Regions from separate parts of the Lysinibacillus sp. GbtcB16 genome, predicted to be linked through region 2. Evidence: riboswitches for the same ligand, from Rfam matches in the RefSeq annotation. Region 2 holds a riboswitch; the other holds the start of a gene.
The links. Region 2 has a riboswitch for glycine ahead of KVT27_RS11860 (amino acid permease). Riboswitches for the same ligand answer to the same signal wherever they lie in the genome.
Positions count from the first base shown of each region.

Region 1: linked by a shared signal. The riboswitch ahead of gcvT (glycine cleavage system aminomethyltransferase GcvT) and the one ahead of KVT27_RS11860 (amino acid permease) in region 2 are both predicted to bind glycine.

Region 1 is NZ_JAGXJV010000002.1:576,403-584,308, reverse strand. It holds gene gcvPA (aminomethyl-transferring glycine dehydrogenase subunit GcvPA) at 1-960, opposite strand, end outside; gene gcvT (glycine cleavage system aminomethyltransferase GcvT) at 986-2,089, opposite strand; glycine riboswitch at 2,355-2,448, opposite strand; gene KVT27_RS14765 (shikimate kinase) at 2,593-3,108, opposite strand; gene comGF (competence type IV pilus minor pilin ComGF) at 3,307-3,735, opposite strand; gene KVT27_RS14755 (hypothetical protein) at 3,728-4,045, opposite strand; gene comGD (competence type IV pilus minor pilin ComGD) at 4,038-4,478, opposite strand; gene comGC (competence type IV pilus major pilin ComGC) at 4,478-4,810, opposite strand; gene comGB (competence type IV pilus assembly protein ComGB) at 4,812-5,894, opposite strand; gene comGA (competence type IV pilus ATPase ComGA) at 5,869-6,888, opposite strand; gene KVT27_RS14730 (helix-turn-helix transcriptional regulator) at 7,213-7,906, shown strand, end outside.
Region 2 is NZ_JAGXJV010000001.1:2,319,691-2,327,596, reverse strand. It holds gene KVT27_RS11865 (glutaminase) at 33-995, shown strand; gene KVT27_RS11860 (amino acid permease) at 1,030-2,367, opposite strand; glycine riboswitch at 2,532-2,608, opposite strand; gene KVT27_RS11855 (rhodanese-like domain-containing protein) at 3,007-3,393, opposite strand; gene KVT27_RS11850 (lipoate--protein ligase family protein) at 3,598-4,428, shown strand; gene KVT27_RS11845 (vitamin B12-dependent ribonucleotide reductase) at 4,616-7,186, shown strand; gene KVT27_RS11840 (hypothetical protein) at 7,667-7,906, shown strand, end outside.

The sequences.
Region 1 (7,906 bases), on a different contig from region 2:
ACGGATATGTTGTTCACGTGCTTGTAGTGTTAATACATAACCACGACGTCCTTCACCATCTACTGTTTCACCAACAAGACGACCTGGCACCTTACGCATTAATTTAGTTGTCACAGCAAAGAAACCACAGTGTGGACCACCAAATGCTTCAGAGATACCGAAAACTTGTGCATCACCTACACAAATATCAGCTCCTAGTTTACCTGGAGGAGTTAAAATACCTAGGGCAAGTGGGTTAGACGATACTACGAATAAGCTTTTTGCTTCATGCGCAATATCACCAATTACTTGAATATCCTCAACTTGACCAAAGAAGTTTGGATATTGAGCAATAACTGCTGCCGTATTGTCGTCAATTAGATCTTTTAAAGCTGCAATATCAGTCACACCATCTTTATGTGGAATTGTAACGATTTCTATAGATTGACCATAGGCATATGTAGCCACAACATCACGATATTCTGGGTGTACCGTTTCAGAGACTAAAATTTTCTTACGACGTGTATGTCCAGCTGCCAACATTCCTGCTTCAGCCAATGCTGTACCACCGTCATACATAGAAGAGTTAGCAAGATCCATACCCGTAAGCTCTGCAATCATTGTTTGGAATTCAAAAATAGCTTGAAGCTCACCTTGTGAAATTTCAGGTTGATAGGGTGTATAAGCTGTATAAAACTCTGAGCGAGAAATAACATGATCCACGATCACGGGCTTGTAGTGGTTATAAACGCCTGCACCTAAAAACGATGCATTCGCATTTGTGTCTTTGTTTTTACCAGCAAGTGCCGTTAACTCTTTTAATAAAGCAGATTCCGATTTTGCTGCCTTGATGTCATAAAGGCCTTTAAAACGTACTTTCTCTGGAATATCCTCGAATAATTCATCAACTGAGGATACACCGATTACGTCTAACATTTCTTTTTGATCTTGCTCCGTCATTGGTAAATAACGATGTTTCATAAATGTAGGTCCCTCTTTTCAGCTATTATTTTGAACGCTTGTAAAACGGTGTTTCAACTGTAATCACTTTTAGTTGCTTACCACGGATTTCAATTTCTAATTCATTTCCGATAGTTGCGAATTGACTGTCAATTAACGCGTGACCAACATTACGTTTTGAGGAAGGAAGCTGTGTTCCTGTTGTAACTTCACCAATTTCCTGACCATCTTTAAATACTTTATAGCCATGGCGTGGAATCCCTTTATCGATCATTTCAATGCCGACTAGTTTGCGTGGAAGACCATTTTCCTTCTGAGCTACTAATGCATCATGACCAATAAAATCTTCTTTATTTAATTTCACAGCAAAGCCAATACCTGCTTCAAGAGGAGAAATGGTTGCTGATAATTCTTGACCGTAAAGTGGCAGACCCGCTTCAAAACGTAGTGTATCTCGACATCCTAGACCTGCAGGAACAACACCTTTGTCTTGACCAGCATCCAAAATTTTACCCCATAGCGCTTTAATATCTTCTGGTGCTCCATATAATTCGAAGCCATCTTCTCCTGTGTATCCACTACGAGAAACTAACACTTTATGTCCTGCAACTTCTACATTCTCTTGGAATCGGAAAAATTTAATGGCACTTACATCAGTTGAAGTTATGGATTGAAGAACTTCCTCTGCTAAAGGTCCTTGTAGGGCAATTTGTGCATAGGCTTCCGATTGATTGTCAATCGTCACATCATATTGATGTTGATTTTCCAGCATCCAATCATAGTCTTTTTCGATATTTGCTGCATTCACGCATAATAAATAGTGTTGATCTGCTAGCTTATACGTTAGTAAATCATCGACAACACCGCCGTCCTCATAACACATTGCTGTGTATTGTGCCTGGCCAGTAGCTATTTTTGAAACATCATTGGATAAAAGATTTTGTAAAAAATCTAATGCATCGGGACCGGTTACTAAAATTTCACCCATATGGGATACATCAAATAATCCCGCACGATTACGTACTGCATCATGTTCATCTTTAATAGAGGAGAATTGAACTGGTAATTCCCATCCACCGAAGTCAACCGTCTTAGCACCGTATTTCGCATATTCTTCAAATAGAGGTGTACGTTTTAATTCATTCGTCATTCTTTTTTGCCCCCTTATTGTTAGTTACATTTTTACTGGTAGTAGTTCGTCTGCTTTTTGTATGGGTACAATCATGACTTAGCAAAGTAATAAGGTTCACGGCGTACCTAAAGACATAAAAAAAGACAGACGAACCCCTTTTCGGGATTCTCTGTCCTTGCACCTGAAAGTTACACCAGACTAACTCGCATGGTTGATACTGCCAATTAGTCGGCTTTCCCCTTTGGTGGCTGCTATTGTTATACTACAGCTCTCTCCAGAGTTGCGTCTTATACGAGTCCTTTTACCTGAGAGATTCATAGCCATTGCTACTTGCTCCTTCGGTGGCGTTTAATTACGCTCTCTCCCCGTATAATCATCCGCCCAAGATACATCTTGGTACTATTTAGTATTCAATGAACATTTAGTTACTTATTTGTCTATATCCTAACATTAAATGCATTGAAAAGGCAATCATTTTTTAAAAGATAATAAAATACGAACATTAATTGACTTTATATCCTTCATCGTTCGTTTTTAAGTCTTTTTACTTGGAACACCAAATACTCTAAAATTTGACGAATGGTTCTGCCCTCTGTCAGGACCTGAATATGCCCTGCATCACGATAAAACTTCCTTCTGTAATGATACAGACTTTCTAGCTCCTCTTTTGTCGAGCTTTGTACGATCGGTCTGTTAGGATCATGCTGAACTCGTTTATAAATATCCTCAAACGAAGCATCTAAAAAAAATACTAAGCCACTACGTCTCATAATTTTTCGATTTTCAGCATTCATCGCAACTCCACCGCCCGTAGAAATAATACAAGCCTCATCGCGGAAACTTTTCAAAAATTCTGTTTCTATTTTTCGAAAATGGGCCTCTCCGTACTTTTCAAAAATCTGCGGGATGGACATTCCTTGCTGTCTCACTATTTCATGATCCATATCATAATATGGCATCTTTAATAAAAAGCTTAAACGTCTTCCTAAAGCACTCTTTCCACTACCCATAAAACCAACTAAATATATTTTTCGCAATTCGAATCACCTTCTTATAACTACGATTCTACACTGTCTGACAAAATTTGTCCCAATAAATTTATCGTAGCTTGAACATTCAATTTTTCGAGCCCATCATATGTTTGAAATTGCATTTCATATGACATACAATACGCAAGAAGAAAAGTAGTTACAAGAAATAATAATGCAATTGCGATTAAAAAAATAGCCCCACTGTCATTTTTCAATAATTGGCACATAGAAGGTTCGCTCCTTTTGCATACCACTAGGCATTTCCACCGCTACCGTCAGCATATTTCCGCTATAAGTGAACTGACATTTATTGATGCCATTTAGCATGGGAACATGTCCTCCATTTACTTGTTCACGAATGGTATTACGATAGCAATCAATATAATGGACAGATTCTGTAGTCTGGAAAGTGATTCTTTTGTGATCATCCCGCACGGAGAACGTTAAAATATCCTTTAGCCCTTTATTTAAATCATACACAAACAGCTCCCATTTTGACTGCTCATCCGTTTGCATAGTTGAGGTCATTTCAGCATACCACAGCATAATTAGGACAAAAAGATGAGAAATAAGCACAAACACAATTAATTGAAACATTGCTTCTAGTAAGGTATAGCCCTTCTCATTATTCATGGACATTTCCTGTAAGGGAAATACATTTTTGGCGTGGCTTGAGTATGTTGTGAAAACGAACACAAATTTCTTCACCATTAAACACCCATTGATACTCAACCTGTTCAATAATTCTTGTGCCCTCAGTTTGTTGAACAGCTTGAAATAATTTCAGACCCTCATACGCTGTTTCAGCTGCAATCATTTCCATTTTTTTATTCATAAGATTCGTTTTCATCGTATAGGTAATAGGCAATAAGGAGCTGCAAAGTAACATCAAGATGCCCATTGCCAAAATCGTTTCAATAAAAGAATAGCCTGACTCATTCAATTCTCGCTCTCCCTCGCCCTAATGTAATGATTACTTTTTTCTTTCCCTGTTGCGTTTGAAACGCGATAGTACCAGCTGACCTGACATTGCCATTAACATTATAAACAATCGTATAAATAGAGCTCTCATCAGGCAAAAATTCGACTCCTTTAGGGAATGGTCGTTCATATAGATTGGAAAAAGCATCTTTTTGAATAACGTAGCGCCTTGTAGAGCTTTCAAATTTCATCGCGATATACTGTCGCTGGTTCATGCTATAGGTTTGAATATACTGAATGTCTAGTTGAACTTGAGTAAAAAAACGATCTAATTCCTTTGACTCCGCTAATTGTAAAGAGAATTTGCTAACAATGGCTGTTAAACTCATAACAAGAAATAAAACAATCAGCATTTCGAGGATCGTAAAGCCCCATTCATTTTGTCGTTCTCTCATTAACCATTCGTACCTGCACCGACATTTGCTAAACGCACCTCTCCCTTAGTCGTAATAACTATTTCTTCTTTATTAGGACAAGTTGTTTCATTTTCTTTCAAATAGCCTTCTTTCACTAAATCCTCTAAAGTTGGATATGCCATAAAATCCACTCTATAGGCTTCTACTTGCCCCTGTACCATATTAATATAGGCAGCACAGCCCTTCTCATCAATCGTAGCGAAGTGCTTCGTAACATTTGGAATTGTAATTAAAATAAGGATGGAAATGATTAACAAAACAATGAGCATTTCGATTAAAGTAAAACCATTTTGTTGTTTAATATGTTTCATCTTAGTCCTCCAAAACTAAATCAATCATATGATAAATTGGTAATAGTAAACTGACATAGGCCGCTAAAATACATATAGCAATTACAATAAAGAAGCTTGGTTGGATGAAGGCGAGCACCTTCTGCAATAGTTGTTCCTGTTTTTCCAGTAATAGTTCGCTGTATAATGTAAGTTCCTTCCCTAAGTAGCCACTCTGTTCTCCATGTTCTACGAAGGTAGCAAAATCCTTATGAAAAAAAGACATCATTTGTACGGCTTGAGTCAATGACTCTCCAAAGATTACCCTTTCTTTAATACGCAGAGACAGATGCTGTAGAAACGGTTGAAAGGATTGTTCTTCTAGAATTTGAAGGCTAGCCTGCAATGAAAACCCACTGTGCAGCAAACTTCCTAAATAGGCAGCAAATTGTCTTGTCCATGAGAGTCGAATATAGATTTTAAAAAGTGGGATTTTTAATAGTATTGATAGTCGTCGGGGAATGGGCTGGCGTTTGAGATAGAAGTGTAAAACCAATAAACTGACTATTACAATCGAAGCTGTTACCATCACCAAATCGGGGACATGCAGTAATAGTTTAGATAGCGCCACAATTGTCTTCTCACCTTCAATCGAGCGACTTGATACCATCTTTTCAATATTAGGTAAGAAAATCGTTCGAAATACAAAGAATAGCAACAATAAAAATAAAATTAGCATGACAGGATATACAAGCAATTTAATTAACTTTTTCTTTGTTTGCTCACCGACAATCATTTGCATTGCCACACCTTTTAATACTTCAAGCAAATGCCCATTGTTTTCTGCCACTTTGATCGCTACTAAATGATGTTTAGCCAACTGCAATGTTTCCAAAATGCTTGTTACACCTTCACCTTGCCTAAGTTTTTCATCAATTTGTTGCTGAATTTCCTCATGAACATCTATATGATGAGGGAGTAGCATTGAGATAGCCTGTGGAAATAAGTAGCCCTCCTGCATTAATACAGATAAACGTTGAATAAATTGCGCTTGCTCTTTTACACGCCATTTGGTAGCTCTGTTGTAATATAATTGAAATTTAGCGATGTATGTTTGTAACTGCATAATGGCTCTCCACAAATTCTTTTTGTCCCTTTAAGGTTAATTCGTATGGTAGCTGAAAATCCCCCTTATTTAAAATAGCGGAAATGGCCTGATTGAGATGAATATCCGATAAAATTTCGTACAACGCAAGACGATCATCTTGTAAGGCTGATGAATGAAAAAGGATTTGAGCAACAATACCAATGATCGTTTGCCGAAGCTCATCTATCGACACCCCTAAGTCCATTAAACGGTAAAGACAGCTAATCGAATCCTTCGCATGGATGGTTGAAACAACTAAATGGCCCGTCAAGCTTGCCTCGATGGCAATTTTTGCTGTTTCCTTATCTCGAATTTCCCCAATCATGATCACATCAGGTGAATGTCGCAAAATAGCTTTTAACCCCGTAGCGTATGTAACGCCTGCTCGTTCATTCACTTGAATTTGAAGTAAATTGGCTTGGTTATTCTCTACTGGGTCTTCCAAGGAAATTACATGCCTATTTAATTCGGTAGAACAATAATGGATTAAAGAATAAAGTGAAGTGGACTTACCAGATCCTGTCGCCCCTGTAAAAAACAAAAGGCCCTGACGATTCTGTACTAGTTCCATTAATTTGTGGGCGGAGCTTTTAAAAAAACATAAGGAAGTTAGTGGAAAAGAATGATTTTGGAGAAGTAAGCGGATAATGAGGCTTTCTTTTAAAAATACGGAAGGCAGTGTAGATACTCGAAAGGCATATGACTGTTGCTCCATCGCCTTTTGGAATGAGCCGCTTTGAGGTTTACGACGCTCACTTATATCTAATTGCGCCAGAAACTTATAATAGGATATCATCCGTTCCGCCAAATCGTTTGGAAGTTCACCCGCATGAAGAAGCTTGTCATACTTCCGAAAATAGATCCGATAATTTATATTGCTTGGCACCAATAATAAATCAGTTGCACCAAAATGATAGGCTTTTAGTAAAAGTTGCTCACATTTTTGTTCAACGACCATTTCAAAATTCTGCATATATGCACCCTCTTCTAGTTCATTCGAATATGACCGCGTATTCGTTATTTCCTAGTATAAATAGGATCTTCCTACGAAGAAAGCCCTTTTCTGAAAATAAAAATTTGTTATAAAATTTCCTATCATTCATGTTTTTTGCTATAAAAATGTGGATAAAGTGCAATTTCCCACTAAAACAGAAGATAAATACATGAAAAAATTAATATTTATGCTGAAATGAACTGTATCTTTTTCAATAATGGAATATAATAGAATGAACATGATTATTTTCCTAACACTTGGTAGACGAACATAATTTTATAAAAAACTAATGAGGTGAAGCATATGATCCATCCATTGAAAATTACCAGCACTTTAGCTGATGAAACAAGATACTCTATTTATGAGTACATATTGCAAGAGAAAAAAACAGTGACCGTCCAACATATTGCTGATCAGTTTGGCATCCATCCAAATGTTGCTCGACTTCATTTAACAAAGCTTTCAGAAATTAATATTATTTCCGCAGACTATGTGAAAACGGGTAAAGGTGGTCGACCTGGCCGCGTGTATAAGGCTTCAGAAAAAGGTGTATCATTAACTTTCCCAAGACGTGACGAAGATCGTTTGCTGAAATGGACGATTCAATTAGTGGAAGAGCTTGGACCATCTGTCTTAGAAAAATGTCAGGAAATTAGCTATCAAGACGGTTATCAGCAAATGAAACAAAATATAACCGCTGAATTGACAATCAATCATTCCCTTTCCTTCGACGAGAAGCTTCAACTATTAACTGACAATGCCGCATTAATTGGCTATGTTCCACAAATTCAACAAACAGAGCGTGGCAAAAAGGTGATATTCTCCATTTTTAATTGTCCATTCCAAGAGCAACTTACAACATATTCGGATATTGTCTGCTCATTACATGAATCCTATTTAAAAGGGCAGTTAGATGCGTTATTTTCAAGCAATGAATTTGTGCAAATTGAGAGTATGATACATAATTGCGATTTATGTAAATATGAAATTAACGTGA
Region 2 (7,906 bases):
GTTTTTGCACATTTTGAAAGGAGTCCACAGTAATGTCAACACAACCTAGTCACGATCAGCTTGTGGCACAATCGGTCACACAGTTTCGCTCTGCCGCAAAAGAAGGACAGTGCGCTAACTATATCCCTGCATTAGCTAAAAAAGACCCAAATCAATTAGCCATAGCCATTATTGGCACTGAAGGGCATGAAATTAAAGCTGGTGATACGTCAGAATTATTTACGCTTCAAAGTGTTTCCAAAGTAATCACCTTTATACTGGCCTGTATGGATCGAGGATTGCCCTATGTATTAGAAAGGGTGGATGTTGAGCCAACAGGAGATACATTCAACTCTATTATTCGCTTAGAAAGTCATCAGCCAGGAAAGCCCTTTAATCCAATGATTAATGCTGGGGCGATTACTGTCTCCTCTATGATGATTGGTCATTCACCACAGGAGAAGATTGACAAAATCCTACAATTTTTAGAGCAAATCATAGGTAAGCAATTAAGTGTCAACGAGGAAGTGTTTCAATCCGAGTGGCAAACAGCTAACCGTAATCGAGCACTAGCCTACTATTTAATGGATTCTGGTTTCTTAGACTGCCCAGTAGAAGCGGCTCTTGAGGTTTACTTAAAGCAATGTGCGATTGAAGTCAATGTATCCGATTTAGCGATGATTGGTTTAGTTATCGCTAATGATGGCTATCATCCGCTATTAAAGAAACAATTATTTCCTAAACAAGTGGCAAAATTAGCAAAGGCTTTAATGGTAACATGCGGTATGTACAATGCTTCAGGAAAATTTGCGGCGTTTATTGGACTTCCTGCTAAAAGTGGTGTTTCTGGTGCCATTCTTACCGCTGTCCCAGGTCATGCAGGATTAGATTCACCATTCCCTGCTGGCTGTGGCATAGGTATTTATGGACCAGCCATCGATCCTATTGGGAATAGTGTCGCAGGTGTCCAATTGCTGAAACATTTAGCGACAGAATGGGATATGACCATTTTTTAACGAATAGAAGATGACTTCAGAGTGAGCTCTGAAGTCATCTTTTTTTCATTTTATATAGAATGAATAGGGCAATAAACCAAATAGGTGTTAGTAGAAGAGCTGTACGTGTTGCCTCAGAAATAAACATCACAATTAATAGGAAAGCAAAAAACGCAAGCACTACGTAGTTAATAAAAGGTGTCAGCGGTGCTTTGAAGCTTGAGGCCTCATGTAGGGCACGATTTTTCCGTTTATAGATGATGTGAGAAATGATGATAATACTCCACACCCATATGAAGCAAATCGCACTAATAGTCGTTACGATACTAAAGGCATTCTCTGGCATTAGCTTACTTAACAGTGCCCCTACTGATACAACAATTGCAGAAATGACTAGTGCGTTACTTGGAACACTATTTTTATTGAGCTTAGCAAATGCAGGTGATGCTTGTTTATTTTTACCAAGATTAAAGAGCATTCGACTTGTTGAGAATAAACCACTATTACCAGCAGATGCGGCTGAAGTGAGCACAACAAAATTAATAATACCTGCAGCAATTGGAATACCCGCTAATGTAAATACTTGGACAAATGGACTGCTTGTGGCAGACATTTCATACCATGGATTGATACATAGGATGACAAACAGTGCCCCTACATAAAAGAGTAAAATTCGGAATGGTATTTTATTAATAGCAGAAGGAATGTTTTTTTGTGGGTCCGCAGTCTCGGCTGCCGATACCCCTACTAATTCCACACCGACGAAAGCGAAAACAACCATCTGGAAGGCCATTAAAAAGCCATATACTCCATTTGGAAACAGGCCGCCGTGGACCCAAAGATTATCTACTGAAACCGTCCCAGAGCTTGTTTGAAAGCCTGTCACTAACATAATAAGTCCAAGGATAATGAGCGCCACAATGGTAATCACTTTAATGATAGCAAACCAAAATTCTAACTCCCCAAATAGTTTGACCGTTAATAAATTCAATAGTAGTAATACTACTAAACAACCAATAGCTGGAACCCACTGAGGGATATCAAACCAATATTGTGTATAAACCCCCACAGCGATAATATCTGCCATCGCCGTCATGATCCAACAGAACCAGTAGGTCCAGCCTGTTACATACCCTGCCCATGGCCCTATGTATTCGGAGGCAAAATCCGTAAATGATGTATATCCTGAATTCGAAAGTAATAGTTCGCCCAATGCACGCATAACAAAAAAGAGTGCCGTTCCGACAATTAAATAGGCAAGGATGATCGAAGGCCCTGCTAATGCAATGGCTTTCCCAGAGCCGAGAAATAAGCCGGTTCCTATTGTCCCACCAATGGCAATAAGCTGTACATGGCGATTTTTTAATTCACGTTTTAATTGTTGCTGTTCCACGTTAATCCCCCCAAAGATGCATAAAAAATGATGACTGGAAAAATAAAAAAGAGACTAGTTGTGACACTAGTCTCGGAAAAACGTCAGAATAACAAATACCATTTGATCACGGATGGTTCATGAAATCATCATAACCTTCGTATGGCATCGCTTAAAAAAGCTGTTATTACTCCTCTGTCCTTTTGCCTGAGATAGTGAACCCTTCGGCGACGCACATTGCGCTCTCTCCAGAACTGCTCCTGCTATAGTTTGATCCATAGCATTCATAGCTTATTAATTTTTTATCATAAATATTATTTTAAGATATTATATATCCTAGCAGTGCTTTTACAATTATTCAACTAGAAATTTATATTATTTTCAGAAAAATAGAAGAATGTAGTGTATAAATGAAAATTACTAACGATAATTAGTATTTTTGGGCATACAAAGATTTTCGTAGTATGCGCAAATACGAAAGTTTTATGTGAAGAAATGAAGAGGGGACAAGTGAGAGGAAGAGGATCATTATAGTATGAACGAGTGTAAGAAATAGCCGCTTAAAATTTTGCAATAGATATAATATAGTAGAAACTCTGAATTTTTTGTATAAAAAGAAGCCGTCTCCTAGTTCTTTGAGACGACTTTTTTAGGGAAATATTAATATTTTTTGGCTTTTATTTTACCTGTCCAAGTTTTGAAGCCGCCTTGAAGTTGGTAAATTTGGTTGTACCCACGTTTTTTAAGAAATAGTGCAGCACGTGAGCTACGGCCTGTATTTTGACAGTATAAATATACTGGTAAATCTGGGCGAATTTCTTTATAACGTTGACGTAATGTTGTGGAAGGAACATTTCGTGCGCCAAGAATGTGACCAGCATCAAATTCTTTTTGTTCACGAACATCGATTAGCTGCGCTTTACGATAGCCTTCAATAAATTGTTCTTGTGTTAAGTTGGTTACAGCTTTTTTGAGTCTTAGTGCATTAATACCGATGTATGCAATTACGACTACTAAAACGACACCGATTGTGATAAGTATGTCCAAGATTTTCTTACCCCTTTCTATCTTCTTTATTATTATAAAAGATGCGCTAGCGATAGTCCAATGAGTTTGATAAAATTAACTAGATTGTGGCGAATTCGTCGATATCGTTTGCAAAGCCACAACTTGAACTGTAACGTAATCTTCGTTAAGGTTGAACCGCAGGTGGGGCCTGAGGTATTTTTATAAATTGTAGGAGATGAACATATGACAACTTGGTATTTTTTAAATTCAGGGAAATGTAGTCCTTCTTTTAATATGGCACTAGATGAAGCATTACTTGATTGGCATAGTGAGGGGTTCATTCCACCAGTCATTCGTTTTTATGAGTGGGAACCGGCAACATTATCAATCGGTTATTTTCAGCAAGCCAAAAAAGATATAAATTTAGATGCTGTACGTGAGCAAGGCTTAGGTTTTGTACGTCGACCAACTGGTGGACGAGCTGTGCTGCATGAGCATGAGCTCACATATAGTGTCATCGTAACAGAAAGCTATCCAAATATGCCAGAGTCAGTGACAGAGGCGTACCGTGTGCTAAGTGAAGGCATCTTGCAAGGTTTCCATAACTTAGGGATGGATGCCTATTTTAGTGTCCCTGATACAGAGGAGAAAAGAGCAGACTTAAAGAGTCCGAAAAGTGCAGTATGCTTTGATGCTCCAAGCTGGTATGAGCTGGTAGTTGAAGGGAAAAAAATAGCAGGAAGTGCGCAAACACGACAAAAAGGCGTTATATTGCAGCATGGTGCCATTTTATTAGATTTAGATCAGGAGAAGTTATTATCGGTCTTTAATTTTTCGAGTGAAGAAGCGAAGGATCGTATGCGCAGAAAATTACCAGAGAAAGCAGTAGCGATTAACAGTCTTGTGGATGAACCTGTGACAGTTGAACAATGTGTGACTGCTTTTCGAGATGGTTTTGCAAAATCGTTGCAAATTGAATTAAAACCATTTACACTTTCTGAGGAGCAGTTAGAATATGTCCGTGCATTAGAAGAAAAAAAATATGCATCTGATGAGTGGAACTTCAAAAAGTAAAAAATGGTATAAAAAAATATTTTTAAGCGTTCAATCCTTGCTATTACAAGTAGTTACGATTCTATTGAAAAAAGCAAGAGTTGAATTGAAAATCTATATATAGTATCTTTTTTAAAGACATATACACAATATGTAGTGTTTAACAACACATGATATTGTGTATTTATTTTGTAAGGGAGGCAAAACGATGGTACTCACAAATCATCAACCCGATGTAAACAATCAATTTGAACAGTTAAACAAAGATATCGAACAATTCCCGCAGGTACACCCTGTAACGCCTGATATGCACATCACGCACAAAGGTGTATCAAGACTTGTCATGATCGATCGCTACTCGTTTAAAGACACAGAAAAGAAAACACTAAAAGCCGGTGACTTTGTTGTTTTAACGGTAAAAGCTGATCCAAAATTCCCTGCACGAGGTTTAGGGACAATTCAAAAGCTGGACATGACTACAAAAACAGCTGATATTTTGATTGAGGAAGATTATCGTAGCGTTTTAGACGATCCACAGGAGCAAGAAACGGGTGTGATTACGCGTTCAATTGACGTGCTAGAGAAGCCTCTTGAGATTTTTTATGAACAAATCGCTAAACGAAATGCAACAGGACTGGCGGTTGTTGAAAAAACACCAGAAAAACGCCAAGAATGGTTTGAAAAATTTTATGAGCAATTAGTGTCCTTAAAGTTCATTCCTGCTGGACGAGTAATCTACGGAGCAGGATCTGAAACAGATGTAACATTCTTTAACTGTTACGTAATGCCTTTTGTTGCGGATTCACGTGAAGGTATTAGTGATCACCGTAAGCAAGTAATGGAAATTATGAGCCGTGGTGGTGGAGTAGGAACAAATGGTTCCACATTACGTCCACGCAACACATTGGCACGTGGTGTAAACGGTAAATCATCAGGTTCTGTTTCTTGGTTAGATGATATTGCTAAATTAACACATCTTGTAGAGCAAGGTGGCTCACGTCGTGGAGCACAAATGATTATGCTTGCCGATTGGCATCCAGATATTGTGGAGTTTATTATTTCGAAAATGCAAAACCCACGTATTCTGCGTTACCTAATTGAAAATACAACGGATGAAACAATCATTCGTCTAGCGAAAGAGAAATTAAACTTCAAGCCACTTTCTATGCAGGAAGAAGCTATGTATCAAGGCATTGTAAACTATAAAAGCATAGAAGGATTAGGTGGATTTGATACAGCCATTATTCGTGAGGCTGAAAATAAATTACGTGATGGTGGCACATATACTGTGCATAACTCAGAGTTTTTAACAGGTGCAAACATCTCCGTAACATTAACAAAAGAATTTATGGAAGCTGTTGAAAACGATGCTGATTTCGAACTGCGTTTCCCAGCGGTTGAAGAATACTCGAAAGAAGAAATGCATGCTTACAACACAGAATGGCATCATGTTGGTGACGTTCGTGAATGGGAGAAAATGGGCTATAAAATCCGCACATATCGCACAATCAAAGCGAAAGAATTGTGGAATTTAATTAACGTATGTGCAACATACTCTGCAGAGCCAGGAATTTTCTTTATCGACAATGCGAATGATATGACGAATGCAAAGGCATATGGTCAAAGCGTTGTTGCAACTAACCCATGTGGGGAACAGCCCCTTGCGCCATACTCAGTGTGTAACTTGGCAGCGGTAAACCTTGCACAATTTGCGAATAAAGACAATCAAACTGTAGATTACGAAGCACTACGTGAAACGGTTCGTGTTGGTGTCCGTATGCAGGATAATGTTATTGATGCAACTCCATACTTCTTAGAGGAAAACCGTGTACAAGCACTTGGTGAGCGTCGTGTTGGACTAGGCGTAATGGGTCTAGCTGATTTACTCATTTATTGTGAGAAAGAATACGGTTCTGAAGCAGGTAATGCTTTAGTCGATGAAATCTTTAAAACAATTGCTGAAACCGCGTATGAGGCGTCTACAGAGCTTGCTAAAGAGCGTGGAAGCTTCCCATTCTTAGTAGGTGCTACTGACGAAGAAACAGCTCGTTTACGTAAAGCTTTCACAGAAACAGGCTTTATGCAAAAAATGCCTGCTCACATCAAGGAGCAAATTTTAGCAACAGGTATCCGTAACTCCCATTTATTAACGGTTGCCCCAACAGGTTCAACAGGAACAATGGTAGGCGTAGCAACAGGTCTTGAGCCATACTTCTCTTTCACTTACTACCGTTCTGGCCGTCTAGGTAAGTTCATTGAAGTGAAAGCTGAAATTGTAAAAGAATATTTAGATCGTCATCCAGAGGCTAATGAGCAAGAGCTTCCAGAATGGTTTGTAACGGCAATGGAGCTAAAACCAGAGGCACATGCGGATGTACAATGTATTATTCAAAAATGGATTGATTCATCGATCTCTAAAACAGTAAACGCGCCAAAAGGCTATACTGTACAACAAGTTGAAAAAGTATATGAGCGACTATATAAAGGTGGCGCTAAAGGTGGTACGGTCTATGTGGATGGTAGCCGTGATTCACAGGTACTTACGCTAAAAGCCGAAGAAAATGATATGGATCAACTATCATTTGAGGAGGAATTAGTAGAAGAACATACAACACGTCCAGTCGTATTAGTTGATACGATTCAAGCACTAGAGTCCACGACGGTAATTGGCTCGGACGTAGGAAATACATGTCCAGTATGTCGTAAAGGAACAGTCGAGGAAATGGGCGGCTGTAATACTTGTACAAACTGTGGCGCACAGTTAAAATGCGGCCTGTAAATTTTATGTTCTAGTTGCTTTGAATAAAAGAATGATAACGGTAATAAATTTTGATTAAAAGTAACCTCTTCGGTATTATGGCCGTAAGAGGTTACTTTTTTATATTTTTCTGAAAATTATAGGTTTGATATGACTTCGGTAGAATCAAAAACTTATTCGACTACATGTTCATCATCTATTGAAAGGATTTTGATGAATGGGTTTGGACAAAGTTCTAGTGCCGATTAGTATTGTACTTAAAGGAAGAGTGGGATACTTTTATAACAATGTTTCTGGTAATAGGCTGATTATGTTGGAATATATAACCTTATGGTGAAATCTCCATTAAAGCAAGAACGAATCATTACCAATCCAACATTTATATATAGGAGTCGCATCAGGATAGTGTGGATTTACAACAATAATCATAATAATTTCCAATTAAGGGCTGGGAACATCCTCATTACAATTTATGTCTATATTGAAAAGGGAGGTAGAATAATGTGGTTACTATTCGGACTTATTGCTATAGTAGCAACTTTTATAAATCTTTACATGTATACAACAGGTAAAGATTATAAACTAGCGATGGCAATGGGGTTATCATTTACAGCATTGACACTTTGTTCGGAATATAGTTTTGTATCTAGCTGGGTACAAGTAGAAGATTGGGCAGCTTTAGAGGATGTAGTACCAGGTATGGAAAGGGCATTATGGTTTTTGACAATTGTTTCTATCTTA